4 regions of the Streptomyces sp. NPDC029836 genome follow, and region 3 is predicted to be linked to each of the others. Evidence: riboswitches for the same ligand, from Rfam matches in the RefSeq annotation. Region 3 holds a riboswitch; each other region holds the start of a gene.
What was found. Region 3 has a riboswitch for cobalamin ahead of cobN (cobaltochelatase subunit CobN). Riboswitches for the same ligand answer to the same signal wherever they lie in the genome.
Positions count from the first base shown of each region.

Region 1: it holds a riboswitch for cobalamin, as region 3 does, so the genes downstream of both, ACZ4XJ_RS06060 (cobalamin biosynthesis protein) here and cobN (cobaltochelatase subunit CobN) in region 3, are expected to answer to the same signal.
Region 2: it holds a riboswitch for cobalamin, as region 3 does, so the genes downstream of both, ACZ4XJ_RS18255 (ribonucleoside-diphosphate reductase subunit alpha) here and cobN (cobaltochelatase subunit CobN) in region 3, are expected to answer to the same signal.
Region 4: it holds a riboswitch for cobalamin, as region 3 does, so the genes downstream of both, ACZ4XJ_RS03465 (ABC transporter substrate-binding protein) here and cobN (cobaltochelatase subunit CobN) in region 3, are expected to answer to the same signal.

Region 1 covers NZ_JBVHZI010000002.1:57,792-65,581, reverse strand. Annotated here, with positions in the region: gene ACZ4XJ_RS06080 (cobyrinate a,c-diamide synthase) at 1-330, opposite strand, end outside; gene cobO (cob(I)yrinic acid a,c-diamide adenosyltransferase) at 330-929, opposite strand; gene ACZ4XJ_RS06070 (putative cobaltochelatase) at 929-3,091, opposite strand; gene ACZ4XJ_RS06065 (cobyric acid synthase) at 3,207-4,769, opposite strand; gene ACZ4XJ_RS06060 (cobalamin biosynthesis protein) at 4,766-5,728, opposite strand; cobalamin riboswitch at 5,765-5,919, opposite strand; gene ACZ4XJ_RS06055 (hypothetical protein) at 6,034-6,255, opposite strand; gene ACZ4XJ_RS06050 (inorganic phosphate transporter) at 6,284-7,555, opposite strand.
Region 2 covers NZ_JBVHZI010000005.1:383,503-391,292, reverse strand. Annotated here, with positions in the region: gene ACZ4XJ_RS18280 (extracellular solute-binding protein) at 1-501, opposite strand, end outside; gene ACZ4XJ_RS18275 (GntR family transcriptional regulator) at 791-1,555, shown strand; gene ACZ4XJ_RS18270 (carbon starvation CstA family protein) at 1,686-3,938, shown strand; gene ACZ4XJ_RS18265 (YbdD/YjiX family protein) at 3,953-4,150, shown strand; gene ACZ4XJ_RS18260 (GNAT family N-acetyltransferase) at 4,242-4,754, shown strand; cobalamin riboswitch at 4,806-4,929, shown strand; gene ACZ4XJ_RS18255 (ribonucleoside-diphosphate reductase subunit alpha) at 5,093-7,498, shown strand; gene ACZ4XJ_RS18250 (ribonucleotide-diphosphate reductase subunit beta) at 7,495-7,790, shown strand, end outside.
Region 3 covers NZ_JBVHZI010000024.1:32,748-40,537, reverse strand. Annotated here, with positions in the region: gene cobN (cobaltochelatase subunit CobN) at 1-2,313, opposite strand, end outside; cobalamin riboswitch at 2,354-2,480, opposite strand; gene cobG (precorrin-3B synthase) at 2,678-4,015, shown strand; gene ACZ4XJ_RS35420 (precorrin-8X methylmutase) at 4,054-4,701, shown strand; gene ACZ4XJ_RS35415 (precorrin-2 C(20)-methyltransferase) at 4,698-6,197, shown strand; gene ACZ4XJ_RS35410 (cobalt-precorrin-6A reductase) at 6,259-7,065, opposite strand; gene cobM (precorrin-4 C(11)-methyltransferase) at 7,055-7,790, opposite strand, start outside.
Region 4 covers NZ_JBVHZI010000001.1:724,202-731,991, forward strand. Annotated here, with positions in the region: gene katG (catalase/peroxidase HPI) at 1-1,163, shown strand, start outside; gene ACZ4XJ_RS03455 (hypothetical protein) at 1,227-1,877, opposite strand; gene ACZ4XJ_RS03460 (glycosyltransferase) at 2,083-3,255, shown strand; cobalamin riboswitch at 3,652-3,779, shown strand; gene ACZ4XJ_RS03465 (ABC transporter substrate-binding protein) at 4,184-5,173, shown strand; gene ACZ4XJ_RS03470 (FecCD family ABC transporter permease) at 5,188-6,276, shown strand; gene ACZ4XJ_RS03475 (ABC transporter ATP-binding protein) at 6,276-7,139, shown strand; gene ACZ4XJ_RS03480 (AraC family transcriptional regulator ligand-binding domain-containing protein) at 7,338-7,790, opposite strand, start outside.

The DNA.
Region 1 (7,790 bases), on a different contig from region 3:
CTGCGCCGTCGAAGCCAGCTCGCCCCGCCCCGCGGCCCCGTCGTACAGCCCCATCACGCCCTCGACCACGGCCAGGTCACAACCGGCGGAACCGTGCGCGAACAGCGGCGCCACCAGCTCCGGCCCGCACATGAAGGCGTCGAGGTTGCGGCCCGGCCGGCCGGTGGCCAGCGCGTGGTACCCCGGGTCTATGTAGTCGGGCCCGGCCTTGTGCGGGGACACGGCCAGGCCGTGCTCCGCGAAGGCCGCCATCAGGCCCGTCGCCACGGTGGTCTTGCCGCTGCCGGAGGCCGGCGCGGCGATGACCAGCCGGGGCACGTTCACGGACATCACCACTCGATGCCCCTCTGGCCCTTCTGACCGGTGTCCATCGGGTGCTTGACCTTCGTCATCTCGGTGACCAGGTCCGCGAACCCGACCAGCTTCTCCGGGGCGTTGCGGCCCGTGATGACCACGTGCTGGGTCCCGGGCCGGTTCCGCAGCACCTCGATGACCTCCTCGACGTCGATCCAACCCCAGTGCATCGGGTAGGCGAACTCGTCGAGCACGTACAGCTTGTGGGTCTCGGCGGCCAGATCGCGCTTGACCTGCTCCCACCCCTCCTTGGCCGCCTGCTCGTTGTCGAGCTGGGCGTCGCGCTGGACCCAGGACCAGCCCTCGCCCATCTTGTGCCAGACGACGCTGCCGCCCTTGCCGGTCTCCCCGAGCGCCTTCAGCGCGTTCTCCTCGCCGACCTTCCACTTCGCCGACTTGACGAACTGGAACACCCCGATCGGCCAGCCCTGGTTCCAGGCGCGCAGCGCCAGCCCGAAGGCGGCCGTCGACTTGCCCTTGCCCGGGCCGGTGTGGACGAAGACGAGCGGCCGGTTGCGGCGCTGACGCGTCGTGAGCCCGTCGTCCGGAACGACGGACGGCTGTCCCTGGGGCATTACGCGACCCTCCTGTTGCTGCTGTGCCCGGCGCTGGACGCCACCGAGGTACGTACGTTCTTCACGAGCCCGGCCAGCGCGTCGGCCCGCAGCCCGTCGAGGGTGACCGACGGACCACCGAGGTCCGCGGCCAGCACCCCGGCCAGCCCCAGCCGGACCGGGCCGGCCTCGCAGTCCACGACGACCGAGGTGACCCCCTCCGCGCGCAGCAGCAGCGCGGCCCGCTCGGACAGCTCGCGGGGCGTCCCCCCGACCGAACCGCCGACGCCGCCGGACGAGGTGGCCCGGCCGTCGGTGACGACCACGAGCAGCGGTCGCCGCGAGGGATCGCGCAGCCGCTCGATCCGCAACACCTCACGCGCCTTCAACAGCCCGGCGGCCAGCGGGGTACGACCCCCGGTGGGCAGCCGCTCCAGCCGGGTCGCCGCGGCGTCCACGGAGGAGGTCGGAGGCAGCACCAGATCGGCAGCCGCGCCCCGGAAGGTGACCAGACCGACCTTGTCGCGGCGCTGGTAGGCGTCGAGCAGCAGCGACAGGACCGCACCCTTGACCGCGCTCATCCGCTGCCGGGCGGCCATCGAACCGGAGGCGTCGACCACGAACAGCACGAGGTTGCCCTCGCGGCCCTCCCGGGTCGCCTGCCGCAGGTCGTCCTTGCGGACCACCAGACCGGTGCCGCTGCGCCCGCGCGTCCGCTGGTGCGGGGCCGCGGCCTGCACGGTCGCCGCCAGGTGCAGCTTCGTCAGCTGCCCCCGGGGCCGCCGGGCGCCGGTGGTCCGGCCGTGCGCGGTACGGGCGCGCGAGCGCCGCCCGGCCGCGCCGCCCTCGCCGAGGCCGGGCACGCTGAGCATCCGGGTGCGGAACGGCTCGGAGGCCCGTACGGCGGCCTGCTCGGGCCCGTCCGGGCCGGCGTCGCCCCGCGCGGGCTGCGGCTCCGACGGCTGCTGCTCCGCCGGCTCGGCGTCGGGGGACCCGGGGTCCGCGGCGTCCTCGGGCGCGGGCGGAGCAGGCTCCCGCGACGGACCCGGACCCTCGTCCTGCGGGGGAGCGCCCCCGCCGTCGGGACCGCCGTCCGGACCGCCCTCGGGGCCGTCGTCGTCCGGGCCCCCGGGCTCCGGGTCGGGCTCGGGCTCCTGGTCCGGCTCCTCGTTGGGGAAGCGGTCCAGGATCTCGTCGAGCATGTCCTCGTCCAGGCCGGGCGCGTCGAACGGGTTGCGGCGGCGCCGGTGCGGGAGCGCCAGCAGGGCCGCCTGCCGGACGTCCTCCTTGCGCACGACCGTGCGCCCCGCCCACGCCGCCAGGGCGGTCGCCGTACGGGCCATCACGATGTCGGCGCGCATGCCGTCGACCTCGAAGCCGGCGCAGGTGGCGGCGATCCGCAGCAGCGCCGTGTCGTCCAGCACCACCTTCGGGAGCAGGGCCCGCGCGGCCACCACCCGGGCCCGGACCTCGCGCTCGTCCCCGGCCCAGCGGCCGGCGAAGCCCGCGGGATCGTCCTCGTACGCGAGCCGGCGGCGGACCACCTCGACGCGCAGGGCGGGTTCGCGGGACGCCGCGACCTCCACGGTCAGCCCGAACCGGTCCAGGAGCTGCGGGCGCAGCTCGCCCTCCTCGGGGTTCATGGTGCCGACGAGCAGGAACCGGGCGTCGTGGCGCACCGAGACGCCCTCGCGCTCCACGTACGAGGCGCCCATCGCGGCGGCGTCCAGCAGAACGTCCACGAGGTGGTCGTGCAGGAGGTTGACCTCGTCGACGTAGAGGATTCCCCGGTGCGCGTCGGCGAGCAGGCCCGGCTCGAAGGCCTTCACGCCCTCGGACAGGGCCCGTTCGATGTCGAGGGCGCCGACGAGCCGGTCCTCCGAGGCGCCGACCGGAAGCTCCACCATCCGCGCGGGACGGGCGCTGCCGGGTCCGGGCTCGTGCGGGCCGTCCGGGCAGGCCGCATCGGGGGCGGCGGGCGCGCACGAGAACCGGCAGCCGGGCACGACGTCCACCTGCGGCAGCAGCGCGGAGAGCGCGCGCACGGCGGTGGACTTGGCGGTCCCCTTCTCACCGCGCACGAGCACGCCGCCGACCGCCGGGCTGACGGCGTTCAGCAGGAGCGCCAACCGCAGGTCGTCCTGCCCGACCACCGCCGTGAACGGGAAGTGGGTGCTGCTCATCCGCTGATCACTCCTTCGAGTGGACTGTGCCGGTCGCCCGTCGCGCCGCGCCGGCCGTCGGCCATGGGGGTCTTGTGTTCCCGGTGCGTCCGGGGCCGGTCCCGGCGCGGGGCCGTCACGGCGCACCCGGCGGCAGGAACGGCAGCCCGTCCGGGACGCCCGACTCGACGAGCCGCAACAGCTCGGCGGTGTCGGCGTGTTCCTCGATCAGGTCGCCCAGCAGGTCGAGCTGTTCCTCGCGGAGCAGCCCGAACGAGGTGTCCGGGGCGGGCACGAACCGGCGCCCGGCGGCCGCGGCCACCTCGCGCAGGAAGGCCCGCCGGAAGCCGTCCGACTCCAGCGAGCCGTGCCAGTGGGTGCCCCACACGGCGCCGACGCGACAGCCGTCGAGGAACGGATCCCCGCCCAGCACCTCGGCCACGCCGTGGTGGATCTCGTACCCCTCGACGGGCTCGCCCAACGCCGAGCCGACCGGCCGGGCCAGGGTCTTCTCCCGGGCGAAGCGGACCCGTACGGGCAACAGCCCGAGGCCGTCCACCGCGCCGGCCTTCGACTCGACCTCGTCCTCGATGTGCTCGCCGAGCAGTTGGAAGCCGCCGCAGATGCCGAGCACCGGCCGACCCTCGGCGGCCCGCCGCAGCAGCGCGTCGGCGAGCCCCCGTTCCCGCAGCCAGGCGAGCGCCTTCACGGTGCCGCGCGTGCCCGGTACGACGACCAGGTCGGCGTCGGCCAGCTCCTCGGCCCGGTCCACGAACCGTACGACCACGCCCGGTTCGGCGGCGAGGGCGTCGACGTCGGTGAAGTTCGACATGAGCGGCACCGCGCACACCGCGACCCGCAGCACGTCCTCACCGACCGGCGGGGCCACCACGGACTCCCGCACGGTGCCGCGCAGCGACACCCGCAGCCCGTCCTCCTCGTCGATGCCCAGCCCGTGCCGGAACGGCAACACCCCGTACGTCGCCCGCCCGGTGAGCCCGCGCAGCATCTCCAGGCCGGGCTCCAGCAGGGATACGTCACCCCGGAACTTGTTGACCAGGTAGCCGGCGATCAGCGACTGGTCCTCGGGGGACAGCAGCGCGGTGGTCCCGAAGAAGGACGCGAACACGCCGCCCCGGTCGATGTCGCCGACCACGACGACGGGGAACCGCGCGGCCCGCGCGATGCCCATGTTCACGATGTCGGTCCGGCGCAGGTTGATCTCGGCCGGACTCCCCGCCCCCTCGCAGATCACGGCGTCATACGTGCCCCGCAGCTGCTCCAGGCAGTCCGTGACGACGCCGAGGAGCTGCTCCCGGTGACCGCCGGACACGGGCGACCCGGGGAGCCGGTCGGGGCCCGCCGTGCCGAAGAACCCGCGCGCGCTCATCTCGCCCACCGGCTTGCCGAGCAGCACGACCTGGCTGCTGCGGTCGCTGCCGGGCTTGAGCAGCACCGGGTTCATCAGGGCCGTCGGCTCCACCCGGGCCGCCTGGGCCTGCATGGCCTGGGCCCGGCCGATCTCGGCGCCCTCACGGGTCACGAACGAGTTCAGCGACATGTTCTGCGCCTTGAAGGGGGCCACCTTCACCCCCTGGCGGACCAGCCACCGGCAGATGCCCGCCGTGACCACGCTCTTGCCCGCGTCCGATGTGGTGCCGGCGACCAGCATTCCGCCGCCGCGCCTCGCGCCGCTCATCCGCGCCGCCCCTTCCGCCCGGTACGGGCCACCAGCAGCCGGGCCGCGACGCAGGCGCCCAGCGCCAGCCAGGTCACCCGCCGCGACAGGCGCACGGCCCGTTCGATGTCGGCGACCTCCACGGGCCGCCCGGTCTCCCCGTTGAGCACGGCGCGGTGCTCGGTCCGGCCGCCGTAGGACAGGGTTCCGCCGAGCCGGACGCCGAGCGCCCCCGCGAAGGAGGCCTCCACCGGTCCGGCGTTGGGGCTGGGGTGGGCGGCGGCGTCGGCGCGCCAGGCGCGGACGGCTCCCCGCCGGTCGGGACCGGCCACGACGGCGGCGAGCGCGGTCAAGCGGGCCCCGGGCCAGCCGGCCACGTCGTCGAGGCGGGCGGAGGCCCAGCCGTAGCGCAGGTGGCGGGGCGACTTGTGGCCCACCATGGCGTCCAGGGTGTTCACGGCGCGGAAGGCCAGCAGCCCGGGGACCCCGGCGACGGCTCCCCACACCAGTGCCCCGACGACCGCGTCGGAGGTGTTCTCGGCGACGGACTCCACGACGGCCCGGGCCATCTGCTGCCCGTCCAGGGACTGGGGGTCGCGGCCGCACAGGTGGGGCAGCCGCTCGCGGGCGACGTCGGTGTCCCCGACGGCGAGCGCCCCGCCGATGGCACGGGCCTCCCGCCCCAGCGAGGTGCCCCCGACGACGGCCCAGGTGGCCGCGGCGGTCAGGGCGACGCGGGCGGCCGCGGGCCGCGCGCGCACGGCGCGGGCGGCCAGTGCGCCGACGGCGGTCGCGCCTCCGGCGCACACCAGGGTGTGGAGGACGCCGCGGGCGCGGTCGTCGCGCCACAGGGCGCGTTCGACGGCGGCGGCGGCTCTCCCGAAGGCGGCCACGGGGTGCCCTCGGCGCGGATCCCCGAGGATCCGGTCGCCGATCAGGCCCGCCGTGGCGCCGTACGCGAAGACGCGATCGGCACGCATGGTGGCAGGTATGTCCTCACTCAGGGTCCGCGCCCTGGTTCGACGTGTCCGGCGGCGAGAGTTCCTGGCTCCCGGGGCGCGCACGGTGTGTGCGCCCCGGTGACAGTGGCGGGACCGCGCCGGATTCGCACCGGACTTCCTCTTCCATGCCGCCGTATTGGCTCGCGCAGTCCACCACGCACCGCGAACGCCCGTCAACTTGCCGTTGACCTGGGGCGGGTGCGGGACGGGGGGCGGGGCGGGGTGTGCGCCGGGGCATGCGAAAGCTCCCCCCGGAGACCGGAGGGAGCTTCGGACGCACCGTCTCAGGCGACGATCAGGTAGATCCCGTACGACACGGCGGCCGCGCAGAGCGCGAAGCAGGCGTAGGCACCGCTGCGGGCCATGACCGCGGCGCCACCGCGCTCGGTGGCGGCCTCGTGCTTGGACAGGCCCACCAGGCCCAGGGTGAACAGGGCCACGAGGGCGACCGTGGCGGTGAGGCTGACTCCGAAGACGGAGCCCAGTGATGCCCAGTCGATCTTCATACCGCTGATTCCTCTGTCGTTCTCGGGGTCAGACCGCCGCGGCCGGAGCCGCGGGGGTCGTGGTCGAGGCCGGGATGGTGGCCTTGAGGTCCTCGTCGGTCACGGCGGCGGTGGTACCGGCCGCGGCGGTGGTCGGCGGGACGGTGACGGCGGCCATGGCCGTGGTGACGACACCGGGCTCGTCCGTCGCGCCGGGGGTCTCCAGCTCGTTGACGTTGGTGTGGTCGACGACCTGACGGCGGGAGATGACCCAGATGGCGAAGCAGGAGGCGACCAGGAAGACCGTGACGGCGGCGATCCCGATGTCACCGGTGCGCATGACCAGTTCGGCGACGGACGCGACGAGCGCGGCGGCCGGCAGGGTCAGGCCCCAGGCGATGAACATGCGGGTGGCGGTGGACCAGCGGACCACGCCGCCCTTGCGTCCCAGGCCCGCACCCATGACGGCGCCGGAGCAGGCGTGGGTGGTGGAGAGGGAGAAACCGAGGGTGGAGGAGGCCAGGATGACGCTCGCGGCCGAGGTCTGGGCGGCGAAGCCCTGCTGCGGCTGGAGGTCGGTGAGGCCCTTGCCCATGGTGCGGATGATGCGCCAGCCGCCCAGGTAGGTGCCCATCGCGATGGCCAGACCGGCGGAGACGATGACCCAGACCGGCGGGTTGGCGCCGGCGGGCAGGGCGTTGCCGGCGATCAGCGCCAGGGTGATGATGCCCATCGTCTTCTGCGCGTCGTTGGTGCCGTGCGCGAGGGAGACGAGACCGGCCGAGGCGATCTGACCGGCGCGGTACCCCTTGGCGGAGGTCTTCTCGCCGACCTGGTTGCCCAGCTTGTACGTCAGCTTCGCGGCCAGCATGGCGGCCACACCGGCGACGAGCGGGGCGGCGATCGCGGGGATCAGCACCTTCGTCACGACGACGCTGCCGTTGACCGCGTCGAGGCCGGCGGAAGCGACCGCGGCGCCGATGAGGCCACCCATGAGGGCGTGGGAGGAGCTGGAGGGCAGTCCGACCAGCCAGGTGACGAGGTTCCAGAGGATCGCGCCGACCAGGGCGGCGTAGATCACCTCCGGCTGAATGCCTTCCTCGTTGACCAGGCCCTTGGAGATCGTCTTGGCGACCTCCACGGACATGAAAGCGCCGACGAGGTTCAGCACGGCGGACATGGCGACCGCGGTCTTGGGCTTGAGGGCGCCGGTCGAGATGGTGGTGGCCATCGCGTTGGCCGTGTCGTGGAAACCGTTCGTGAAGTCGAACACGAGAGCGGTGATGATCACGATCCCGAGGAGAAGCGTTATGTGCTCCATTTACCCAGGCTTCTGTTTGACGTCATTGGCTCGGCGACCGTAGGCAACCTGGATGAACGGAAGGTGAACTGAGTTGGGCGGTGCGGTGTCTCGGTGCGGGTCACGATCGGGACCTACCTCCCGGTTCCTCCGCGAATATAGCGATTCATGCACGTCAGAGCGGGGCGAACACGCCTCTTCCGGAAGGATTTCCGCCGGCGGTCCATGCCCGGCGGGGCGGTGAAGAGACTCAGAT
Region 2 (7,790 bases), on a different contig from region 3:
GACGCCGGCCTTCTCGTAGGCCTTCTTGTCGTAGACGACGACGCGGTTGGCGGCGTACCACGGGGCGGCGTAGAGCTTGCCGTCGACCTCGGCGGAGGACGTCATGCCCTTCGACCAGGCGTCGGCGCCGAGCTTGGACTTGTCGCCCGACAGGTCGGCGAGGCCACCGGTGACGGCGTAGCCGACGGTCTGGGTGTTGCCGAGCTCAATGACGTCCGGCGGGGTGTTCTCGGAAAGGGCCGTGGTGACCTTCTCCTGGATGCCGGTCCACTTCTGCTCCTCGACCTTGACCGTGACACCGGGGTGCTTGGCCGAGAACTCCTTGTTGACCTCGTCGATCCAGGCCTTCGGTGCGGAACCGTCCATCACCCAGACGGTGATCTCCTTGGCCGCGCCACCCGATGCTTCGGTCTTCGCCTTGTCGTCGGCACCGTCGCCACACGCCGCGAGGCCGATAACCATGCCCGCGACTCCGACCGCCGCGATGAGCTTGCGCTTCACGCCACCCTCCTCAGGGATGCTGCCTGCAACTTCCCTCGCCCACCGCGGTGACGTACCAAGTACTGCCCGTGGGGCCGGGATCCGATCCAGATTGGTTTAGACCAGTAGCTGGAGCTTGGCCTAGACCTTTAGGGGTGTCAAGGGTCTAATGAGCGGGTGCTCGGTCCGTTATCGGACCGACACCTGGGGGAGGGAGGAGGCCTGTCCTCCCTCCCGTGTCACGATGTGACCGCACATATCGGAGGAGCCGGTGACGGCAGCGAAACTGGAGTCGGGAAGGCGGGCGGCGATGGCCACCGAAGGGGCGACCACGGAGCCGGAAGGCGGGGCAGTCACTCGGACGGCACGCGTGCCCAAGTACTACCGGCTCAAGCGGCACTTGCTCGACATGACCGAAACGCTCCCCCCCGGCACGCCGGTCCCGCCGGAGCGCACGCTCGCGGCCGAGTTCGACACCTCCCGGACCACCGTCCGGCAGGCCCTTCAGGAGCTCGTCGTCGAGGGCCGGCTGGAGAGGATCCAGGGCAAGGGCACCTTCGTCGCCAAGCCCAAGGTCTCCCAGCCGCTCCAACTCTCCTCGTACACGGAGGACATGCGGGCCCAGGGCCTGGAGCCGACGTCCCAGCTGCTCGACATCGGGTACGTGACGGCCGACGACACCCTCGCCGGCCTGCTCAAGATCTCCACCGGTGGACGGGTCCTGCGCATCGAGCGGCTGCGGCTCGCGAGCGGCGAGCCCATGGCCATCGAGACCACGCACCTGTCGGCCAAGCGCTTCCCCGCGCTGCGCCGTTCGCTCGTCAAGTACACCTCTCTTTACACGGCCCTCGCCGAGGTGTACGACGTCCGCCTCGCGGAGGCGGAGGAGACCATCGAGACCTCCCTGGCGACCCCTCGGGAGGCCGGACTGCTCGGCACGGACGTCGGACTGCCGATGCTGATGCTCTCGCGGCACTCGCTCGACGCCGACGGGGAACCGGTCGAATGGGTACGTTCGGTATATCGCGGCGACCGTTACAAGTTCGTTGCCCGTCTTCAGAGGCCCGCTTCGTGATCACCGGTTGACTCCCGTTCGATCCTCGGTGGACGCTCGTACCGCTATGCGGACGGGGGCTTACGTCCAGCGGTCAAGCCCCCGTAGATTCCCTGCGCTTCAGCAGATGATCGACGAGGGGACGAGGATCATGCCGGAACCGGACGCAACAGGGACAGACCGGACTCCACCACCGGGAGGTGCGGCGAGCCCGGGCGGCAGGCCCGACTCGCCCTCTCCGTCGGGCCGCCTCTCCCCTCAGCAAATCGCCGTGTGGGCGCTCGTGGCCCTGATCGGAGCCATCGGCTGGGGCGTGCTGGCCCTCTCGCGGGGCGAGGAGATCTCGGCCGCCTGGCTGCTCGCGGCCGCGCTGGGCTCGTACGCCATCGGCTACCGCTTCTACGCGCGCTTCATCTCGCGGCGCGTCCTGAGGGTCGACAAGACCCGGGCCACCCCCGCCGAACGCCTCGACAACGGTGTCGACTTCCATCCCACCGACCGTCGGGTGCTCTTCGGCCACCACTTCGCGGCCGTCGCCGGCGCGGGTCCGCTCGTCGGTCCCGTGCTCGCCGCGCAGATGGGCTACCTGCCGGGCACCATCTGGATCGTCGTCGGCGTCATCTTCGCCGGCGCCGTCCAGGACATGGTGACGCTGTTCTTCTCCACTCGCCGCGACGGCCGTTCGCTCGGCCAGATGGCCCGGGACGAGATAGGGCCGGTGGGCGGAGCCGCCGCCCTGGTCGCCGTGTTCGCCATCATGATCATCCTGCTGGCGGTGCTGGCCCTCGTCATCGTCAACGCCCTGGCGCACTCCCCCTGGGGCGTCTTCTCCATCGGCATGACCATCCCGATCGCCCTCTTCATGGGCGTGTACCTGCGCGTGCTGCGGCCGGGCCGGGTCACCGAGGTCTCCGCCATCGGCGTCGCGCTGCTGCTGCTCGCCATCGTCGCGGGCGGTTGGGTCGCCGAGTCCTCCTGGGCGGACACCTTCACCCTGGAGAAGGAGACGCTGGTCGTCTGGATGATCGCCTACGGCTTCGTCGCCTCGGTGCTGCCGGTGTGGTTGCTGCTCGCGCCCCGCGACTACCTGTCCACCTTCATGAAGGTCGGCACGATCGCGCTCATGGCGCTGGGCGTGGTCATCGCGATGCCGACGCTGCAGATGCCCTCGGTCACCGACTTCGCGGCACGGGGTGACGGACCGGTGTTCGCCGGCTCGATGTTCCCCTTCGTCTTCATCACCATCGCGTGCGGGGCCCTGTCCGGCTTCCACTCCCTGGTCGCCTCCGGCACCACCCCGAAGATGATCCAGAAGGAGACCCAGGTCCGGGTCATCGGCTACGGCGCCATGCTCACAGAGTCGTTCGTCGCCATCATGGCCGTCATCGCCGCCTGCATCATCGAGCCCGGCCTCTTCTTCGCCGTGAACTCGCCCCCCGGCGTCATCGGCACCACGGTCGAGACCGCCTCCGCGGCCGTCTCCAACTTCGGCTTCGCCATCAGCCCGGACGCCCTCGCGCAGGCCGCGAAGGACGTGGAGGAGAGCAGCCTGCTCTCCCGTACGGGTGGCGCGCCGACCTTCGCACTCGGAATGTCGGAGATCTTCTCGGCCGTCATAGGCGGCGCCGGCATGAAGGCGTTCTGGTACCACTTCGCCATCATGTTCGAGGCCCTGTTCATCCTGACCACGGTCGACGCGGGCACCCGCGTGGGCCGGTTCATGCTCCAGGACACCCTCGGCAACGTGAACAAGTCCTTCAAGGACGTCAGCTGGAAGCCGGGCGTGTGGCTCGCGAGCGCCGTCGTCGTCGGCGGCTGGGGCTACTTCCTGTGGGTCGGCGTCAAGGACCCGCTGGGCGGCATCAACCAGCTGTTCCCGCTGTTCGGCATCGCGAACCAGCTGCTCGCGGCGGTCGCGCTGGCCGTCTGCACGACCCTGCTGGTGAAGTCCGGGCGACTGAAGTGGGCCTGGGTCACCGGGGTCCCGCTGGCGTGGGACGTGGCCGTCACCCTCACCGCCAGCTACCAGAAGATCTTCTCCGAGGACGTCAAGGTCGGCTTCTTCGCCCAGCGCGACAAGTACCAGACGGGCATCGACGCCGACAAGGTGCTGCCGCCCGCCAAGACCATGGACGAGATGCACACCGTGGTCACCAACGCCACGGTCGACGGCGTCCTGTCGGTGCTGTTCGCGGTCCTCATCATCATCGTGCTGGTGGACGCGGGCCGGACCTGCTTCAGGGCGATCGCCCACCCCGAGTCGGTCCGCCTCTCCGAGGTCCCGTGGTCCGAGTCGAAGATCGTCGCCCCGGCCGGGCTCATCGCCACGGCCGAGGAGAAGGCCGAACTGGCGGCGGCCGGCCTCGACAGCGGCGGCGGCAAGGTCAAGGAGCCCGTCGCGTGAACACCGCGCGCGCGGTGGGCGGACTGCGGGAGGCGCTGGCGAAGGCCCGGTACTACGTACGGGAGTTCTCCGGCGAGGCGGCGTACGACCGCTACGTCGCCCACGCCCGGGCCCACGACCCGCAGGCCGGGGTCATGACCCGCCGCGCCTTCGAACGGGCCCGCACCGACGCCCGCGAGGCGGACCCCCGCGAGGGCTTCCGCTGCTGCTGAGCACCCCTGGGAAGGGCCCCGCCACCCCCGGCGGGGCCCTTCCGCGTGAGCGGGTCGCCCGGGCCCCGCGTCCGTCCCGCACACTCGACGCATGGACATGACGATCAGGGCGGCGCTCCCCGCCGAGTACGAAGAGTTGGGCGACATCACCGCGCTGGCCTACCTCGGGGACGGTCTGCTCGACGGCAACCCCGACGGCTCCTACGAGCGCGCGCTGCGCGACGTCGCCGGCCGCGCCGGGGAGGGCGAGGTGCTCGTCGCCGTGCTCGACGGGCGCCTGCTGGGCGGTGTGACGTTCGCCCCGCCGGGCAGCCCGCTCGCCGACATAGCCGGCCCCGGCGAGGCCGAGTTCCGGATGCTCGCGGTGGCCGCCGCCGGCCGGGGCAAGGGCGCCGGCGAGGCCCTCGTACGGGCCTGCGCCGAGCGGGCCAGGTCCCTTCCCGGAGTGACCCGGCTGGTGCTGTCCACCCAGCCGCAGATGCCGGCCGCGCACCGGCTGTACGGCCGGCTGGGCTTCGTCCGCACCCCCACCCGGGACTGGTCCCCGATGCCCACGGTGCCGCTGATCACCTACGCCCTGGAGCTGTACGCACCCGAGCAGTAGCCACCCCGACACAACATGTGGGGGCTACCGCAACGGGCCGCCCCCACATGTATGCTCATGCCTGCTGTCGCCGCAGGGGAATCCGGTGCGAATCCGGAACTGTCCCGCAACGGTATGAAGTGCACCCATTGGTGCGTCCGCAAGTCCGAGGACCTGCCGACAGCGCGCCCGGCTCGACCGAACCGGGTGCCGACACGTCCGGGCCTCGCGGTTGGGCCGGTGGACGCCACGCGGTGCACGTACCGCCTGCCCTGTCCGGGCCGGTGCGTGGCCTTCCCGCGTGCGCCCGCTCTCCCCGCCCCGTCGAAGACCGGGCCGAGTGAGGGAGAGCTCCCCCCGTGACCATCGCGCCCGCCGCACCGCGCGCCGAGTCCGCCCAGTCCGCCAACGAGGCCGCGCTCGCGCCCGAGGGCCCGGGGACCGCACTGCTGCGCACCCTCACCGAACTCACCGCCGACCTGCCCGACACGGACCCCGGCCGGGTCGCCGCCGCCGCCCTGCGCGGCCGCAGCTCCGTCGCCGACGAGGCCGAACTGCGCGGGCTGGCCACCGAGGCCGCGGCCGGTCTGATCTCCGAGGACCCGGCGTACTCCCGCCTCGCCGCCCGGCTGTTGACCCTCGCCGTCGCCGACGAGGCCGCGGGCCAGGGCTCCTCCTCGTTCGCCGGGTCCGTCGCCGTCGGCCACCGCGAGGGCCTGATCGCCGACCGCACGGCCGCGTTCGTCGCGGCCCACGCCGCCCGGCTGAACTCGCTGGTCGAGCACGCCCTCGCCGAGGGCGCCGACGACCGCTTCGGCTTCTTCGGCCTGCGCACCCTGCACAGCCGCTACCTGCTGCGCCACCCGATCACCCGCCAGGTCATCGAGACCCCGCAGTACTTCATGCTGCGCGTCGCCTGCGGTCTCGCCGCGGACGACAGCGTCCAGGCCGTCGAGGAAGTGGCCTCGCTCTACCGGCTGATGAGCCGCCTCGACTACCTGCCGTCCTCCCCCACGCTCTTCAACTCCGGCACCCGGCACCCGCAGATGTCCTCCTGCTACCTGCTGGACTCCCCGCTGGACGAGCTGGACTCGATCTACGACCGCTACCACCAGGTCGCCCGCCTGTCCAAGCACGCCGGCGGCATCGGCCTGTCGTACTCCCGCATCCGCGCCCGCGGTTCCCTGATCCGCGGCACCAACGGCCACTCCAACGGCATCGTCCCGTTCCTGAAGACCCTCGACGCCTCCGTCGCCGCGGTGAACCAGGGCGGCCGGCGCAAGGGCGCCGCCGCCGTCTACCTGGAGACCTGGCACGCGGACATCGAGGAGTTCCTGGAGCTGCGCGACAACACCGGTGAGGACCAGCGCCGCACGCACAACCTGAACCTCGCGCACTGGGTGCCGGACGAGTTCATGCGCCGGGTGAACTCCGACGGCCAGTGGTCGCTGTTCTCCCCCGCCGACGTCCCCGAACTCGTGGACCTGTGGGGCGACGCCTTCGACGCCGCCTACCGCAAGGCCGAGGCGGACGGCCTGGCCCGCAAGACCATGCCCGCCCGCGACCTGTACGGCCGGATGATGCGCACCCTCGCGCAGACCGGCCAGGGCTGGATGACCTTCAAGGACGCCTCCAACCGCACGGCGAACCAGACCGCCGAGCCGGGCTCGGTCGTCCACTCCTCGAACCTGTGCACCGAGATCATCGAGGTCACCGACGACGGCGAGACGGCCGTCTGCAACCTCGGCTCGATCAACATGGGCGCCTTCGTCGTGCGGGGGGCCGACGGCGGGGAGATCGACTGGGAGCGCCTGGACGAGACCGTCCGCACGGCCGTGACCTTCCTCGACCGCGTGGTGGACATCAACTTCTACCCGACCGAGCAGGCCGGGCGCTCCAACGCCCGCTGGCGTCCGGTGGGTCTGGGCGCGATGGGCCTCCAGGACGTCTTCTTTCAGCTGAAGCTGCCCTTCGACTCCCCCGAGGCGAAGGCGCTGTCCACGAAGCTCTCCGAGCGCATCATGCTCGCCGCGTACGAGGCCTCCTGCGACCTCGCCGAGCGCAGCGGCCCGCTCCCGGCCTGGGAGAAGACCCGTACCGCCCGCGGTGTCCTGCACCCGGACCACTACGACGTCGAGCTGAACTGGCCCGAGCGCTGGGACGCCCTGCGCGCCCGCGTCGCGAAGACCGGCATGCGCAACTCGCTGCTCCTGGCCATCGCGCCCACGGCGACGATCGCCTCGATCGCGGGCGTGTACGAATGCATCGAGCCGCAGGTCTCCAACCTTTTCAAGCGCGAGACCCTCAGCGGTGAGTTCCTCCAGGTCAACGCGTACCTGGTGAGCGAGCTGAAGCGGCTCGGCGTGTGGGACGCGCAGACCCGCGAGGCGCTGCGCGAGTCCAGCGGCTCCGTGCAGGGCTTCGGCTGGATCCCGGCCGAGGTGCGCGAGCTGTACCGGACCGCGTGGGAGATCCCGCAGCGCGGGCTGATCGACATGGCGGCCGCCCGTACGCCGTTCCTCGACCAGTCCCAGTCGCTGAACCTGTTCCTGGAGACGCCGACCATCGGCAAGCTCAGCTCGATGTACTCGTACGCCTGGAAGCAGGGCCTGAAGACCACGTACTACCTGCGCTCGCGCCCGGCAACGAAGATCGCCCGCGCCGCGCAGGCCGCCGCCCCCGCGGCGCTCCCGCAGGCCGTGACCGACGCGGAGGCGCTGGCCTGCTCCCTTGAGAACCCCGAATCGTGCGAGGCCTGCCAGTGAGCACCACCGACAAGAAGAAGAACCTGCTGGACCCGGGCTTCGAGCTGACGCTCCGCCCGATGCGCTACCCGGACTTCTACGAGCGCTACCGGGACGCGATCAAGAACACCTGGACCGTCGAGGAGGTCGACCTCCACTCGGACGTCGCGGACCTCGCGAAGCTGACGCCCGGTGAGCAGCACATGATCGGCCGGCTGGTCGCGTTCTTCGCGACGGGCGACTCGATCGTCTCGAACAACCTCGTGCTGACGCTGTACAAGCACATCAACTCCCCGGAGGCGCGGCTGTACCT
Region 3 (7,790 bases):
CGGCACGACCTCGCGCGCGGCGAAGTCCAGTACGGCCGCCACGTCCGCGGAGTGGCCCGCCGTCACGCCGGCGACCGCGTCGAGCGACCAGTCCGCGTCCTCCATCGCCTGCACCAGCGCGCGGGCCTGCTCCTCGACGGCGTCGGCCGAGGTCCGCGTCGCCGCGGACTCGTCCAGGCCCAGCGCCTCGCGCAGACCCGGCAGGGCCGTGGTCCCGCCCCAGATCTGGCGGGCGCGCAGGATCGCCAGGACCAGGTTCACCCGGGCCGTACCGGTCGGCGCGCCGCCCAGCACGTGCAGCCCGTCGCGGATCTGGGCGTCCTTGACCTCGCACAACCAGCCGTCGACGTGCAGCAGGAAGTCGTCGAAGCCGTCGTCGTCCGGACGCTCCTCCAGCCCCAGGTCGTGGTCCAGCTTCGCCGCCTGGATCAGGGTCCAGATCTGCGCCCGGATCGCCGGCAGCTTCGACGGGTCCATCGCCGAGATCTGCGCGTACTCGTCCAGGTGCTGTTCCAGCCGGGCGATGTCGCCGTACGACTCCGCGCGCGCCATCGGCGGCACCAGGTGGTCGACCAGGGTGGCGTGCACGCGGCGCTTGGCCTGCGTGCCCTCGCCCGGGTCGTTCACCAGGAACGGGTAGATGAGCGGCAGGTCACCGAGCGCGGCATCGGGCGCGCAGGACGCGGACAGGCCCGCGTTCTTGCCCGGCAGCCACTCCAGGTTGCCGTGCTTGCCCAGGTGGATCATCGCGTCGGCGCCGAAGCCGCCGTCCTGCTCCCGGGCCTGGATCCAGCGGTACGCGGCCAGGTAGTGGTGCGACGGCGGCAGGTCCGGGTCGTGGTAGATCGCGATCGGGTTCTCGCCGAAGCCGCGCGGCGGCTGGATCAGGATCAGCAGGTTCCCGCGGCGCAGCGCCGCCAGGACGATGTCGCCCTCCGGGTTCGCCGAGTGGTCGACGAACATGCTGCCGGGGGCCTCGCCCCAGTGCCGCTCCACGCTCTCGCGCAGCTCCGCAGGCAGCTGCGCGAACCAGCGCCGGTAGTCGGCGGCCGGGATGCGGACCGGGTTGCGGGCCAACTGCTCCTCGGTCAGCCAGTCCTGGTCGTGGCCGCCCGCCTCGATCAACGCACGGATCAGCTCGTCGCCGTCGCCGGAGACCAGGCCCGGGATCCCGTCGGCGGGACCGAAGTCGTAGCCGCCGGCGATCAGGGTGCGCAGCAGCTCCACGGCGCTGGCCGGGGTGTCCAGGCCGACCGCGTTGCCGATGCGGGAGTGCTTGGTGGGGTACGCGGAGAGGACCAGGGCGACCTTCTTGTCGCGCCGGTCGATGTGCCGCAGCCGGGCGTGGCGCACGGCGATCCCGGCGACGCGGGCGGCGCGCTCGGGATCGGCGACGTAGGCGGGCAGGCCGTCCTCGTCGATCTCCTTGAAGGAGAACGGGACGGTGATCAGCCGGCCGTCGAACTCCGGGACGGCGACCTGCGTCGCGGCGTCCAACGGGGACAGCCCCTCGTCGTTCTCCTCCCAGGTGCCGCGGGAGCCGGTCAGGCACAGGGCCTGCAGGATCGGTACGCCGAGCGAGGCGAGGGCGCCCGCGTCCCAGGACTCGTCGTCGCCGCCGGCGGAGGCGGTCGCGGGGCGGGTGCCGCCGGCCGCGAGCACCGTCGTGACGACCGCGTCCGCCGACCGCAGAGCGGCGATCAGCTCCGGTTCGGGGGTGCGCAGGGAGGACACGTACAGCGGCAGCACCTGCGCGTCGTGGGCCTCGACGGCCTCGCACAGGGCGTGCACGAAGGCGGTGTTGCCGCTCATCTGGTGCGCGCGGTAGTACAGCACGGCGACGAGCGGGCCGGTGGTGCGGCCCGGGGTGCGCTCCAGGGGGCCCCAGGTCGCGGAGGCGGCGGGCGGCTCGAAGCCGTGACCCGTCAGCAGGACCGTGTCCGAGAGGAAGCGGGCGAGCTGGTCCAGGTTGGCCGGTCCGCCGTGCGCGAGGTAGCCGTGCGCCTCGGCGGCGATGCCGATGGGGACGGTGGACGCCTCCATCAGCTGTGCGTCCGGGGCCTGTTCGCCGGTGAGCACGACCACCGGACGGGTCTGGTCGGGAGCCAGGAGCAGGTCGAGGCCCTCCTGCCAGGCGCGCAGGCCGCCGAGGAGGCGTACGACGACCAGGTCGACGCCTTCGAGGAGCCCGGGGAGGTCGTCCAGGGGGAGGCGGGAGGGGTTCGCGAACCGGTACGGGACCGGGGCGTCCGCCGCGTTCGCCGCGCGGGCGCTCAGCAGATCGGTGTCGGACGTCGACAGCAACAGGATCATGCGGCGGCAGGCCTTCCTCGGGGTTTCCGCGCCCCGGGCAGTGAGGACAGCGGGAGTTCCTGACTCACCCCGCCGATCGCTCCGCGGGGTTCACAGTGGCGGGACCGCGCCGGATTCGCACCGGGCTTCCTCCCATGTCGCCGTCCTCGGCGACGACGGGCCGAACGGTCCGTCGGAAGGTCATCCTAGGCGGCCGGGTCCCTGGCCGGCAGCGGGGGTGACGTGTTGCTCCGCCGGGGGTCCGGGGGCGGGGGCGCGGGTGGGGCGGGCGGGTTGGTCCGGGTGCGGGTCGTGGCTGGTCCGGGGGGTGGGGGTGGTGACGGACACAGGTCGGGGGTGGGCAATCGTGGGTATGCTCGCGGCCATGCCCCAGTCCCCTTCCGTCGCATCGCGGGACGAACCCGTCATACGGGACCGCGGTGACGCCTGCCCCGGCGCGCTGCGTCTGCACGCGGCGGACGACGGGCTGCTGGCGCGCGTCCGGATCCCCGGCGGGCTGCTCACGGTCGAGCAGGCCGCCGCGCTCGGGCTCGCCGCCGACCGGTTCGGGGACGGGAACCTGGAACTCACCTCGCGCGGCAACGTCCAGCTCCGGGGCCTGACGGAGACCTGCGGCGCGGGACTCGCCGAGCTGCTGACGGCGGCCGGCCTGCTGCCCGCGCCCACCCACGAACGCGTGCGCAACATCGTGGCCACCCCGGTGTCCGGGCTCTTCGACGACGGGCGGCCCGACGTCACGCCGTGGGTCGGGGAACTGGACCGGCTGCTGTGCGCGAGCACCCGCGCGGCCGCCCTGTCCGGGCGGTTCCTGTTCGCCCTCGACGACGGCCGCGGGGACGTCGCCACCCTCGACCCCGACGTGACCGCCCTCGCCCTGCCCGCGGGCCGGGCGCTGATCCGTCTCGGCGCGGCGGACGGCGCCCTCGACGTCGCCGCCGGCGACGCTCCCCGGGCGGCGCTGCTGGCCGCCGAGTACTTCCTGGACGCGGCCGCCTCCGCCGGTACCCGAGCCTGGCGGGTGGCCGAGTTGCCCGCGCAACTCGGGCTGGACGAGAGCGAGTTGGGTCGGCGTTTGGCCGTCGCCGGCATCGAGGCCCGCCCCGTGCCCGAGGTGCGCCTGCCGTACGCGCCGCCGCCCCGCCCCTGGGGCAGCGGCGCGGGGGAGTCGACCCCCTTGTGCGTGCTGCCGCCCCTGGGTCGGTTCGACGCCGGCCAGTGGGAGGTGCTCGTACAGGTCGCCTCCCAGGGGGACGGCGGCCTGCGCGTCACTCCTTGGCGGACCGTCGTGCTGCCGTCGGTGAGCACCACCGGGCTCGGCGGCGGCGCCGCCCTGATCGAGGCGGCCGGCCTGGTCGTCGCCGCCGACGATCCCTGGCAGTCCGTCACCGCCTGTACCGGGCGGCCCGGTTGCGCCAAATCCCTGGCCGACGTACGGGCCGACGCGCGCGCGGTCGTGGCCGGGTCGGCCGGAGCGCTGCCCGTGCACTGGTCCGGCTGCGAGCGCCGGTGCGGGCACCCGCGCGGCGCCGCCTGGGTGGACCTCGTCGCGACCGCCGACGCGTACGCGCTCTCCGTGCACGGACGGGACCCCGTACCGGTCCCTCGCCACGGCCTGGCGGCCGCACTCAAGGCCGCGCGCGACAGCAGGCCCGGCGACGGCGACAGCGGTACACGGCAGCAACAGCAGCAGCAACAGTCATGACAACAGCCCCTCACCGCCGCAGTGAAGACAGTGAAGAAATGAGCGAGTACACCGTGTTCGAGTACGAGAAGGACGGCGCGGCCATCTACCGCCAGTCCTTTGCCACGATCCGCGCCGAGGCGGACCTCTCCGGGCTGCCCGCCTCGGTCGCCCAGGTCGCGGTGCGCATGATTCACGCCTGCGGCATGACCGACCTCCCCCAGGACCTCGGCTGGACCCCCGAGGTCGTGCTGCGGGCCCGCGCCGCCCTGGAGGCCGGCGCGCCGATCCTCTGCGACGTCCAGATGGTCGCCAGCGGGGTCACCCGTAAGCGGCTGCCCGCCGACAACGAGGTGATCTGCACCCTCTCCGACCCGGCCGTACCGGAACTCGCCGCGAGGATGGGCACGACGCGCAGCGCCGCCGCCCTCGAAGTCTGGCGCGACCGGGGCCTGTTGGAGGGCTCCGTGATCGCCGTCGGCAACGCGCCGACCGCCCTGTTCCGGCTGCTGGAGATGATCGAGGAGGGCGCTCCGCGCCCGGCCGCCGTCATCGGCGTGCCCGTCGGTTTCATCGGCGCCGCCGAGTCCAAGGACGCCCTCGCCGCGCACCCCTCGGGCCTCGACCACCTGATCGTGCGGGGCCGACGCGGTGGCAGCGCCATCGCGGCCGCCGCCGTCAACGCCATCGCGAGCGTGGCCGAATGAGCACCGCACCGACCAAGGGACGCCTCTACGGCGTCGGGCTCGGCCCCGGCGACCCGTCCCTCATGACCCTGCGCGCCGTCGAAGTGATCGCCCAGGCCGACGTGGTGGCCTACCACAGCGCCCGCCACGGCCGCTCGATCGCCCGCTCGATCGCCGCGAAGCACCTGCGCGACGACCACGTCGAGGAACCGCTGGTCTACCCGGTCACCACCGAGACCACCGACCACCCCGGCGGCTACCAGGGCGCGATGGAGGAGTTCTACGAGGCCTCCGCCGCCCGCCTCGCCGCGCACCTGGACGCCGGCCGCACCGTCGCGGTGCTCGCGGAGGGCGACCCGCTCTTCTACGGCTCCTACATGCACATGCACAAGCGTCTCGCCGACCGGTACGAGGCCGAGGTGATCCCCGGGGTCACCTCGGTGAGCGCCGCCGCCGCCCGGCTCGGCACCCCCCTCGTCGAGGGCGAGGAAGTACTGACCATCCTGCCCGGCACCCTGTCGGAGGAGGAGCTGACGGCCCGGCTCGCCGCCACCGACTCGGCCGTCGTGATGAAGCTCGGCCGGACCTTCCCCACGGTCCGGCGGGCCATGGAGAACAGTGGCCGGCTCGCCGAGGCCCGCTACGTGGAGCGCGCCACCATGGAGGGCGAACGCACCGGCCTGCTGGCGGACACGGACCCGGAGTCGGTGCCGTACTTCGCCGTCGCCGTCGTGCCCAGCCGGATCGGCAACCCGGGCAGCGTGCCGTCCGGCCCCGGCGAGGTCGCCGTCGTCGGCACCGGCCCGGCCGGGCCGCTGTGGATCACCGCCGAGACCCGGCGGGCGCTGGCCGACGCCGAGGTGCTCGTCGGGTACACGACCTACCTCGACAGGATCCCCGCCAAGCCGGGCCAGGTCAGGCACGGTTCCGACAACAAGGTGGAGTCCGAGCGGGCCGAGTTCGCCCTCGACCTCGCCCGGCGCGGCAAGCGGGTCGCCGTCGTCTCCGGCGGGGACCCGGGCGTCTTCGCCATGGCCACCGCCGTCCTGGAAGTGGCAGCGCAGCCCGAGTACGCGGAGGTGCCCGTACGGGTCCTGCCGGGGGTGACCGCCGCCAACGCGGCGGCCGCCGCGGCCGGAGCCCCCCTCGGTCACGACTACGCGACCATCTCGCTGTCCGACCGGCTCAAGCCGTGGGAGGTCATCGCGGAGCGGCTGCGCGCCGCGGCCGCCGCCGACCTGGTGCTCGCCCTGTACAACCCGGGCTCCCGCACCCGCACCTGGCAGGTGGCGCAGGCCCGGGAGCTGCTGCTGGAGCTGCGGCCGCCGCAGACCCCGGTGGTCGTCGCCCGGGACGTGGGCGGCCCGGAGCAGTCGGTGCGGATCGTCACGCTGGCCGAACTGGAGCCCGCCGAGGTCGACATGCGCACCATCCTGCTGATCGGCTCTTCGCAGACCCGGGTCACCGAACGGCCCGACGGATCGAGGGTCACCTGGACGCCGCGCCGCTATCCCTGAGCCGGCCCGGCAGTTGACGGACCGTGGCGGGCGGTGAGCGGTGAGGGCGGGACGGACGGCGTCAGGCCGACCCGTCCCGCCCTTCACCGGTCTCCAGCCAGCGCACCACCGCTTCCGGCGACCCGGTCTCGGCGACCCCGGCCGGGACCGGAGGGCGGCGTACGACGAGGACCGGGAGGCCCGCCTCGCGGGCGGCCGTCAGCTTCGGGGCGGTCGCCGAACCACCGCTGTCCTTCGTCACCAACACGTCGATGCCGTGCCGGGCCAACAGCTCCCGCTCCGCGTCGAGGCCGAACGGGCCCCGCGCCAAGAGCACTTCCAGCCTGGGCGGTACCGCTCCGGCCGGCGGATCCACCGAACGCACCAGGAACCAGGTGTCGGTGAGCCCCGCGAACGCGTGCAGGCCGGTGCGGCCGGTGGTCAGGAAGGCCCGCCGGCCCAGCGACGGCAGGGCGGCGGCGGCCTCGGCGAGGGAGTCCGTGAAGGTCCAGTCGTCGCCGGGCTCCGGAGTCCACCCCGGGCGGCGCAGCGCGAGCAGCGGTACTCCCGAACTCTGCGCCGCCGCGGCCGCGTTGAAGCTCATCCGCTCCGCGAACGGATGCGTGGCGTCGACCAGGTGCGTCACACCGTGGGCGGCGATCCACTCGGCCAGACCGGTGGGCCCGCCGAAACCACCGACGCGGACCTCGCCCGGCGGCAGCACGGGCGCGGCGACCCGGCCCGCCAGCGAGGTCGTCACCCGGTACGCGCCCTGCCCCGCCAGCGCCTCCGCGAGGCGGCGGGCCTCCGTCGTACCGCCCAGCAGCAGCACGTGCCCGAGCGACACCCGGGCGGGCACGCCGCCGGCGGGGCCCGGTTCAGCAGGCATGCCGGTCGCGCTCGGCGGAGTACAGGTGGCTGTCGCGGAACTGCTCGGCGCCCAGCGTGCGGCCCACCAGGATCACCGCGGTGCGCACCAGGCCCGCCTCCTTCACCTGGCCGGCGATGTCGGCGAGGGTTCCGCGCAGGACCAGTTCGTCGGGGCGGCTGGCCATGGCGACGACCGCCGCCGGGCAGTCCGCCCCGTAGTGCGGCAGCAGTTCCTCGACGACGCGGTCCGCGTACCGGGTGGCCAGGTGCAGCACCAACAGCGCGCCGCTGCGGCCCAGCGTGGCCAGGTCCTCGCCGGGGGGCATCGGCGTGGCCTGCTGGGCGATCCGGGTCAGGATCACGGTCTGGCCGACGGTGGGCACCGTCAGCTCCCGCTTCAGCGCCGCCGCGGCCGCCGCGAAGGCGGGTACGCCGGGCACGACCTCGTAGGGGATGCCCGCCGCGTCGAGGCGGCGCATCTGCTCGGCGACCGCGCTGAACACGGACGGGTCGCCCGAGTGCAGCCGGGCCACGTCCTGACCGGCCGCGTGGGCCCGTACGAACTCGGCGACGATCTCGTCCAGGTTCAACCGCGAGGTGTCCACCAGCCGGGCGTCCGCCGGGCATTCGGCGAGCAGCTCGCGCGGTACGAGACTGCCCGCGTACAGGCACACGGGCGAGACGGCCAGCCGTCGGGCACCGCGCACGGTGATCAGGTCGGCGGCGCCGGGGCCCGCCCCGATG
Region 4 (7,790 bases), on a different contig from region 3:
CGAAGGACGGCGCCGGCGTGGGCACCGTGCCCGATGCCCACGACCCGTCGAAGACCCACGCGCCGACGATGCTGACGACGGACCTCTCGCTGCGCTTCGACCCGGCCTACGAGCAGATCTCCCGCCGCTTCCACGAGAACCCGGCGGAGTTCGCGGACGCCTTCGCCCGCGCCTGGTACAAGCTCACCCACCGCGACATGGGCCCGCTCGTGCGCTACCTCGGCCCGGAGGTCCCGACCGAGACGCTGCTGTGGCAGGACCCCCTCCCGGCGCTGACGCACGAGCTCGTCGACGCCGACGACGTCGCCGCCCTCAAGGCGCGGATCCTCGGCTCGGACCTGTCGGTGTCCCAGCTGGTCTCCGTCGCGTGGGCCTCGGCCGCGTCGTTCCGCGGCAGTGACAAGCGCGGCGGCGCCAACGGCGCGCGCGTGCGGCTCCAGCCGCAGAACGGGTGGGAGGCCAACGACCCGGACCAGCTGGCGACGGTGCTGCGCACCCTGACGTCGATCCAGGAGGAGTTCAACTCGGCCGCGTCCGGGAACAAGCGGGTTTCGGTCGCGGACCTGATCGTCCTCGCGGGCGCGGCCGCGGTCGAGCAGGCCGCGAAGGACGCCGGTTTCGATGTCGAGGTCCCGTTCGCGCCGGGTCGCGTGGACGCCTCACAGGAGCAGACCGACGTCGAGTCGTTCGCGGCGATGGAGCCCGCCGCCGACGGTTTCCGCAACTACCTCGGCAAGGGCAACCGTCTGCCGGCCGAGTACCTGCTCATCGACCGGGCCAACCTGCTGAACCTGAGCGCCCCCGAGATGACGGTGCTCGTCGGTGGTCTGCGCGTGCTCGGCGCGAACCACCAGCAGTCACGGCACGGGGTCCTCACCACGACGCCCGGGACGCTGACGAACGACTTCTTCGTCAACCTGCTCGACCTGGGCACGACGTGGTCGGCCGTCGCCGGGGACGGCAACGCCTTCGAGGGTCGCGACGCGGCCACCGGCGAGGTCAAGTGGACCGGCACGCGCGCCGACCTCGTGTTCGGCTCGAACTCCGAGCTGCGGGCGCTCGCGGAGGTCTACGCGAGCGACGACGCGAAGGCGAAGTTCGTGAAGGACTTCGTGTCCGCCTGGGACAAGGTCATGAACCTCGACCGGTTCGACCTGGCCTGATGGTGACGTCCGGGCCGGCCGGTGTCCTCCGGCCGGCCCGGATCGCCCCCGTCCGCACTCCGGTCAGAACTTGACCTTGGTGGTCGAGAACGTGACGGGCTGCGCCGGGTCGGCGTAGCACTGGAAGGGGTCCCACTCGTTGGTGGTCGGCTGGAGACGGTCCCAGCCGAACGCCGTGTCGGTGAAGCTGGAGCCGCCGGCGCCCGTGGTGAGGGTGCCGCTGCCCGGGGCGCGCAGGGTGACTTCGAGGTTCGGGAAGTCGAACTCGACGCCGCCGGCCCACTCGCCGTCCGACTTCACGCGCAGGTCGTTGCCGGTCCGCTCGACCCACTGGTTGGCCGTGCCGAGGTTGCTGCCGCCGGTCAACTTGTAGCTGAGGACGGTGGCGTTGGCGGGCACCTTGTAGTTGAACGAGATGGTGTTCAGCAGCTTGTTGTAGTCGGCGATGGCCTTGATCGGCGCCGAGTCGAACGTGACCTTGAAGGTGTGGAACGGGGCGACCTTGGCCGGCGCCGTGGTGGTGAAGTTACGGCTGTACTCGACCGGTATCCACTCACCGGAGAGCCGGGTCTGGCAGACGTACGGGAGGGTGCTGGTCGTCGTGACCGCGGGCGACCCGGTCGCGGCGGCGGTACCGGGCGCGGCCAACATCGCGGTCAGGGCGAGGCCCAACGAACCGACTGCTCCGCCCGTCAGCTTCCACTTGCGCTGCACTGAGGTTCCTCTCTCTCGTGTCTCTCGTGTCCGGCGAGGATCGGCTCCCGCCTGTGCCGCGACTCTTCGCCATCCGGATGGAGATTCGTTGGAACGAACGTCGAGTTCCGGACACGGGCGCAGGGTCGGGCCGGCCGAGAGGTGGCGGCCGGCGCGCGTGCGCACTTTCGAGCGGAGTTCCAGATCCGTGCCGGAGCATCCGGTCATGAAAATACTGTTCGTAGGCGGAAACGGCGCCGGCACGATCTTCCCCAACATCCCGCTGGCCCAGGCGGCCCGCAACGCGGGCCACGAAGTGATCATGACCGGGCCCGAGGTGACGATGCCCGCCATCGTCAGCTCGGGGATCCCGGCCGTCCCCGTCACCCCGCGGACCATCGAGGACTGCCGGCACGACCGGCAGGGCCGTCTCGTCCCGACGCCGGCGAACGGACCGGAGCGCAACATCGCGATCGGCCGCATGTTCGGCCGGCTGGCGGCGAGTTCACTGCCCGGCCTGATCGATCTCGTGGACCGCTGGCGGCCCGACCTGGTCGTCTCGAACGTGCTGACCTACGCGGGCCCCCTCGCGGCCCACCACGCCGGCGTGCCCTGGGTGCGGTTCGCGATCGACATCGGCGAACCGCTCTCCGTCGACCTCGGGGCGCAGTCCGAACTCGCTCCGGAACTGGAGGCGCTCGGCCTCCAGGCGCCACCCGCCCCGGACTTCTCCCTCAGCGTCCTGCCGCCGAGCCTGCGCCCCCTCACCGCGCCCCCGGCGCTGTCGCTGCGTCACATCGCCTACAGCACACAGGTTCCGTTGGAGCCGTGGATGTACACCAAGGGGAGACGGCCGCGCGTGCTGGTCAGCGCGGGTAGTCGGGTGACGCCGAGCGATCATTTCGAGCCGTTGCGCGGCCTGGTGGAAAAGGTCGGGTCGCTGGACGTGGAGCTGCTGGTGGCGACCCCGGAGGCCGTGGCCCGCGCGTTGGAGCCGACGCTCCCGGCAGGCGGCCGCGCGGGCTGGCTCCCGGTGGACGTCCTCGCCGCGACCTGTGACCTGGTGGTCCACCACGGGGGCGGGAACACCACTCTGAGCTGCCTGGCGAACGGCGTCCCCCAGGTGTTCGTACCGAGCATGCCGGGCCTGGAGGAGCACGGCGCGCGGATCTCCGCGCACGGGGCGGGCCGGCTGGTGCTGCCGGAGGACGACACGACGGAGAACGTCGCCGGAGCCGTCGAGGACCTGCTCACGGACCCGTCGTACCGCGAGGCCGCCGGGCGGCTGCGGGACGAGGCGCGGCGGATGCCCTCCGCCGCCGAGGTCGTCCGGGAACTGGAGCGATCGGTGCACGTCCACCGGGCTGCCGTCGCCGCCACCGCCGCCGGTACGGTTTGACACCTCGCATCGGGCGGGGACGGCGGTTGCCCGCCGTCGTACGGAGGGACGAGCAGCGGGCGTGGGCCCGAGCGGGGGCCGGAACGTCGCAGGTGCGTTCCGGCCCTCCTGTTCGACGTACGGGTGTCCGGCGTCCGGGTGTCCGACGTACGGGTGTCCGACGTCCGGGTGTCCGACGTCCGGGTGTCCGGCGTCCGGGTGTCCGACGTACGCGCATCCGGCGTACGAGCCGCCTCCACCGGGTGCTCCTGAGCTGCCGCGCGCGGTCCGCGCGGCGCGTTCGCGCACGTGGCGGCCCTGGACGGTACCCGAGTGACCGGGAGATCGCCAGCCGTGCGGCGCGCACGGCCGGCCGGCGGCGACGGTGGGACACCCGCGGGCTTGACGCCCCGGGCCGGGTCGTGTTGCACTCCGGCTGATAAGTACTCAGCACCAGGGGAAGCCGGTCGAAATCCGGCGCTGACCCGCAACCGTAGGCCCGGCAACCACCGGGCGAGTCGGAACACCTGGCGCGCAGTCATGTACACGAGGAACGCCGTCGCGGACTACGGTGTGGCCGTCAGCAGCTCCCCCACGGCTCGACCGTGCACGGGAGTGCATCGCCACGCAGCCAGCCCGCCCGGCAGGGACGAGAGGCCGGCGGTGGCGACCGAACAGTGGCAGACGCGGCACCCGCACCCCGGACGGCACCTGCCGTCCCCGGTCACCGCGACGCTCCCGACCCCCGGCACACGAGTGGCCTTCCTCACGCTCCCCCGCCGACGTACGGGCCGCGTCCGCGATCCCCTCGGGCCGTCGACCGAACCCGAGACGTGGCGACCTGACGCCTGACGCCCGACGTCCGACGCCCGGACCCCGAACCGTCGTGCCACGGGGCCCACTCGGCGTCGAAGACCATCCGTTCCATCCGCGGTGAGAGGACCCACCCATGCCCCGCAACCTCCCGAAGACCCTGCTCCCCGCACTCGCCGCGGCCCTACTCGTATCCGGCTGCGGAGGCGGCGGCGCGCCCGCCGCCGGCCCCTCGTCGGCCGCGCCCGTGAAGGGTTTCCCCGTCACGGTGGACAACTGCGGGGTGAAGACCACCTACCGGCGTCCGCCTCAGCGGGCCGTCTCGCTGAACCAGCACGCGACCGAGATCATGCTGGCGCTCGGCCTGGAGAAGTCGATGGTCGGCACCGGCTACCTCGACGACCGGATCCTCCCCGAGTACCAGGGCGCGTACGACAGCGTGAAGGTCCTGTCGAAGGAATACCCCTCCTTCGAGGTCCTGTTGCAGGCCGAACCGGACCTCGTCTACGGAGGATGGTCTACGACCTTCGCCGAGAAGGAGGGCCGTAGCCGCGCCGCCTTCACCAAGGTCGGGATCAACACGCACCTCAACAGCGAGGAGTGCCCGACCGGTCCGGTCGACGCGGCCGCGATGGACGCGGAGATCCGCACCGTCGCGAAGATCTTCGGGGTGCCCGAGCGGGGCGAACAGCAGGTGACGAAGCTGCACGGGGTCCTCGACCGCGTCGAGTCGCAGCTCGCGGGCGTGCCGCCGGTCAAGCTCTTCGTGTACGACAGCGGCGACAAGACGGCCTTCACCGCGGGCGGCAAGGGCATCGGCAACGAGATGATGCGTCGGGCCGGCGGGGTGAACCTCTTCGCCGACCTCGACAAGGCCTTCGGTGACGTGTCGTTCGAGCAGGTGGCGCAGCGCGCGCCCGAGGCCATCGTGATCTACGACTACGGCGACCAATCGGTCGAGGACAAGAAGAAGTTCCTGCTCGCGCACCCGGCGCTGAAGGAGGTACCGGCGATCAAGAACCAGCGCTTCGCGGTGTTGCCACTGTCGTCCACCGTGCTCGGTGTGCGGATGCCGGCGGCCGTGGAGTCGCTGGCGCGTCAGCTCCACCCGGGCCGGGTCCAGTGACCGGGGTGAAGGCCGTGGCGTCCGGGCCGGCCGCGGAGGCGGGCGTCCGCCCGCCGGCCGCGGCGGTCCGGGGGCGGCGGGCGGGGGCGCCCTATCCGATCGTGCTGGCGCTCCTGGGCGTTCTGGTGGCGGGCACCGCGACGGCCGGGATCGCGGTCGGCTCGATCGGCGTGCCCGCCGGTCAGGTGTGGGGCATCCTGCTGCACCAAGTGGCCCCGGCTCTCGTCGAGCCGACGTGGACCCCGGTGCGCGAGACGATCGTCGTCGATGTCCGGTTGCCCCGGGTGCTGTTGGCCGGCGTGGTGGGCGCCGGCCTGTCGGTGGCCGGGATGGCGTTGCAGGCGCTGGTCCGCAACCCGCTGGCCGACCCGATGCTGTTGGGGGTGTCCTCGGGGGCCTCGGTAGGGGCCGTGCTCGTCGTGGTGCTGAACCTGAGCCTGTTCGGCCTGTTCACCCTGCCGATCGCGGCGTTCTGCGGGGCGCTGGCCGCCCTGGTCGCCGTCTACTTCCTCGCCCGCTCGGGCGGCCGGATGACGACGGTACGACTGGTCCTGGCGGGCGTGGCGACGGCCGAGGTGCTGTCGGCGGTGGCGAGCTTCCTGATCGTCACCTCGAACGATCCGCACAAGACGCAGTCCGCCCTGCGCTGGATGCTCGGCGGCCTGGCCGGCACCACGTGGACGACGGTGTGGATCCCGGTCGGTACGGTCCTGATCGGGACGGCCGTCCTGCTCGGCCTCTGCCGTCCCCTGAACCTCCTGCTGGCCGGTGAGGAAGCGGCCGCGGCCCTCGGGCTGGACGTGCACCGCTTCCGCGGCGCCCTGTTCACGCTGGTGGCCCTGATGATCGGCACGATCGTCGCGGTCAGCGGACAGATCGGCTTCGTCGGGCTGATCATGCCGCACGTGGTGCGGCTGCTCGTGGGGGCCGACCACCGGCGGGCGCTGCCCGCCGCCGCGCTCCTGGGGGCGGCGTTCCTGATCGCCGCGGACCTGGCCGCCCGGACCCTCATGAGCCCGGAGGAGATCCCCGTCGGCATCCTCACCGCCCTGGTCGGCGGTCCCTTCTTCCTCTGGCTGATGCGACGGAAGGCGGCGCGGTGATGAACAAGCCGAACGTGACGACCGGGGCGACCGGGGCGACCGGCACGACCGGAACCCCCGGGTCCCTCGAAGCCGAGGGAGTCAGCGTCGTCCTGGGCGGCAAGGTCCTCGTCGACCGGGTGTCCCTGCGGGCCGATCCCGGCGAGGTGGTGGGCCTGGTCGGGCCCAACGGGGCGGGCAAGTCGACGCTGTTGCGCACCTTCTACCGGGCGCTGCGACCCACGTCGGGGCGGGTGCTGCTGGACGGCGACGACGTGTGGCGGATGCCCGGCAAGCGGCTCGCCCAGCGGCTCGCGGCCGTGTTGCAGGAGACGTCCGGGGACTTCGAGTTGACGGTGTACGACGTGGTGGCCATGGGCCGCACCCCGCACAAGCGGGCCTTCGCGGGCGATGACGCCGCCGACCGCGACGTCATCACCCGGTCGTTGGACGAGCTCCACGTGGGCGCGCTGGCGCACGCGCCGTTCGACCGGCTGTCGGGCGGGGAGAAGCAGCGGGTGCTGATCGCCCGCGCGCTCGCCCAGTGCACGGGGACGATGGTGCTGGACGAACCGACGAACCACCTGGACCTGCGCCACCAACTCGACGCCCTGCGACTCGTCCGGCGCCTCGGCGTCACGGCCGTCGTCGCCCTGCACGACCTGAACCTCGCCGCCGCCTTCTGCGACCGCATCTGCGTGATGGCCGCCGGCCGCGTGATCGTGACGGGCACTCCGCGGGAGGTGCTCACGGCGGAACTCCTGTCCGACGTGTACGAGGTGGAGGCAGAGGTCATGGCGCACCCACGCACCGGGGTGCCCTTCATCAGCGTGCATCCGGGCCTCGACGGTCCGCCGGGTCGGGTCGCCCCTTCCGAGCCTTGACCTGACCTGCTTCGACGTGCTCCGGCCTGCTCCGGCCTCACCCGGACGGCGCTGGAGTGGACGGCGGGCCGCTGCGGGTACGTGACCACGGCCGACCGGGTCGCCGCGGCCTGGTGACGGCCGGCCGGGCGGTCCGGTGACACACGAAGACCTCACACGCTCCTCGCGTGAGCGGTCGGACAAGTGCTGAGGCGGGTCCTAGCCGGTGGGGACTCGGCCGGTGGGGAGTCGGCCGGCGCGGCGCAGCCCGGCGGGGGTGGTGCCGTACCAGCGGTGGACCGCGCGGCGCAGGGCGCGGGCGTCGGCGTAGCCGCTGCGGGTGGCGACCGCGTCGAAGGTCAGGTCGGTGTCGTGGAGCAGTTGGGTGATGTGGGCCCGGCGTACGGCTTCGACCTCGGTGCTCCAGGTGGTGCCGTGTTCGTCCAGGCGGCGTTGCAGGGTTCGGGTGCTGAGGGCCAGGCGCCGTGCGACGCCGGTCAGCGTCGGCGCGCCCTCGTCGTGGGCGGAGACCAGGGCGGCGCGGAAGAGGTCCAGCCAGTCGCGCAGGGGTATCGCCGAGGCGAGGGTCCGGTCGGCGTGGTCGCGCAGGACGGCGGAAAGGCCGATCTGGGCATGCGGGTTGGGGGCCTTGAGGTCGGCGGCGAGGAAGGT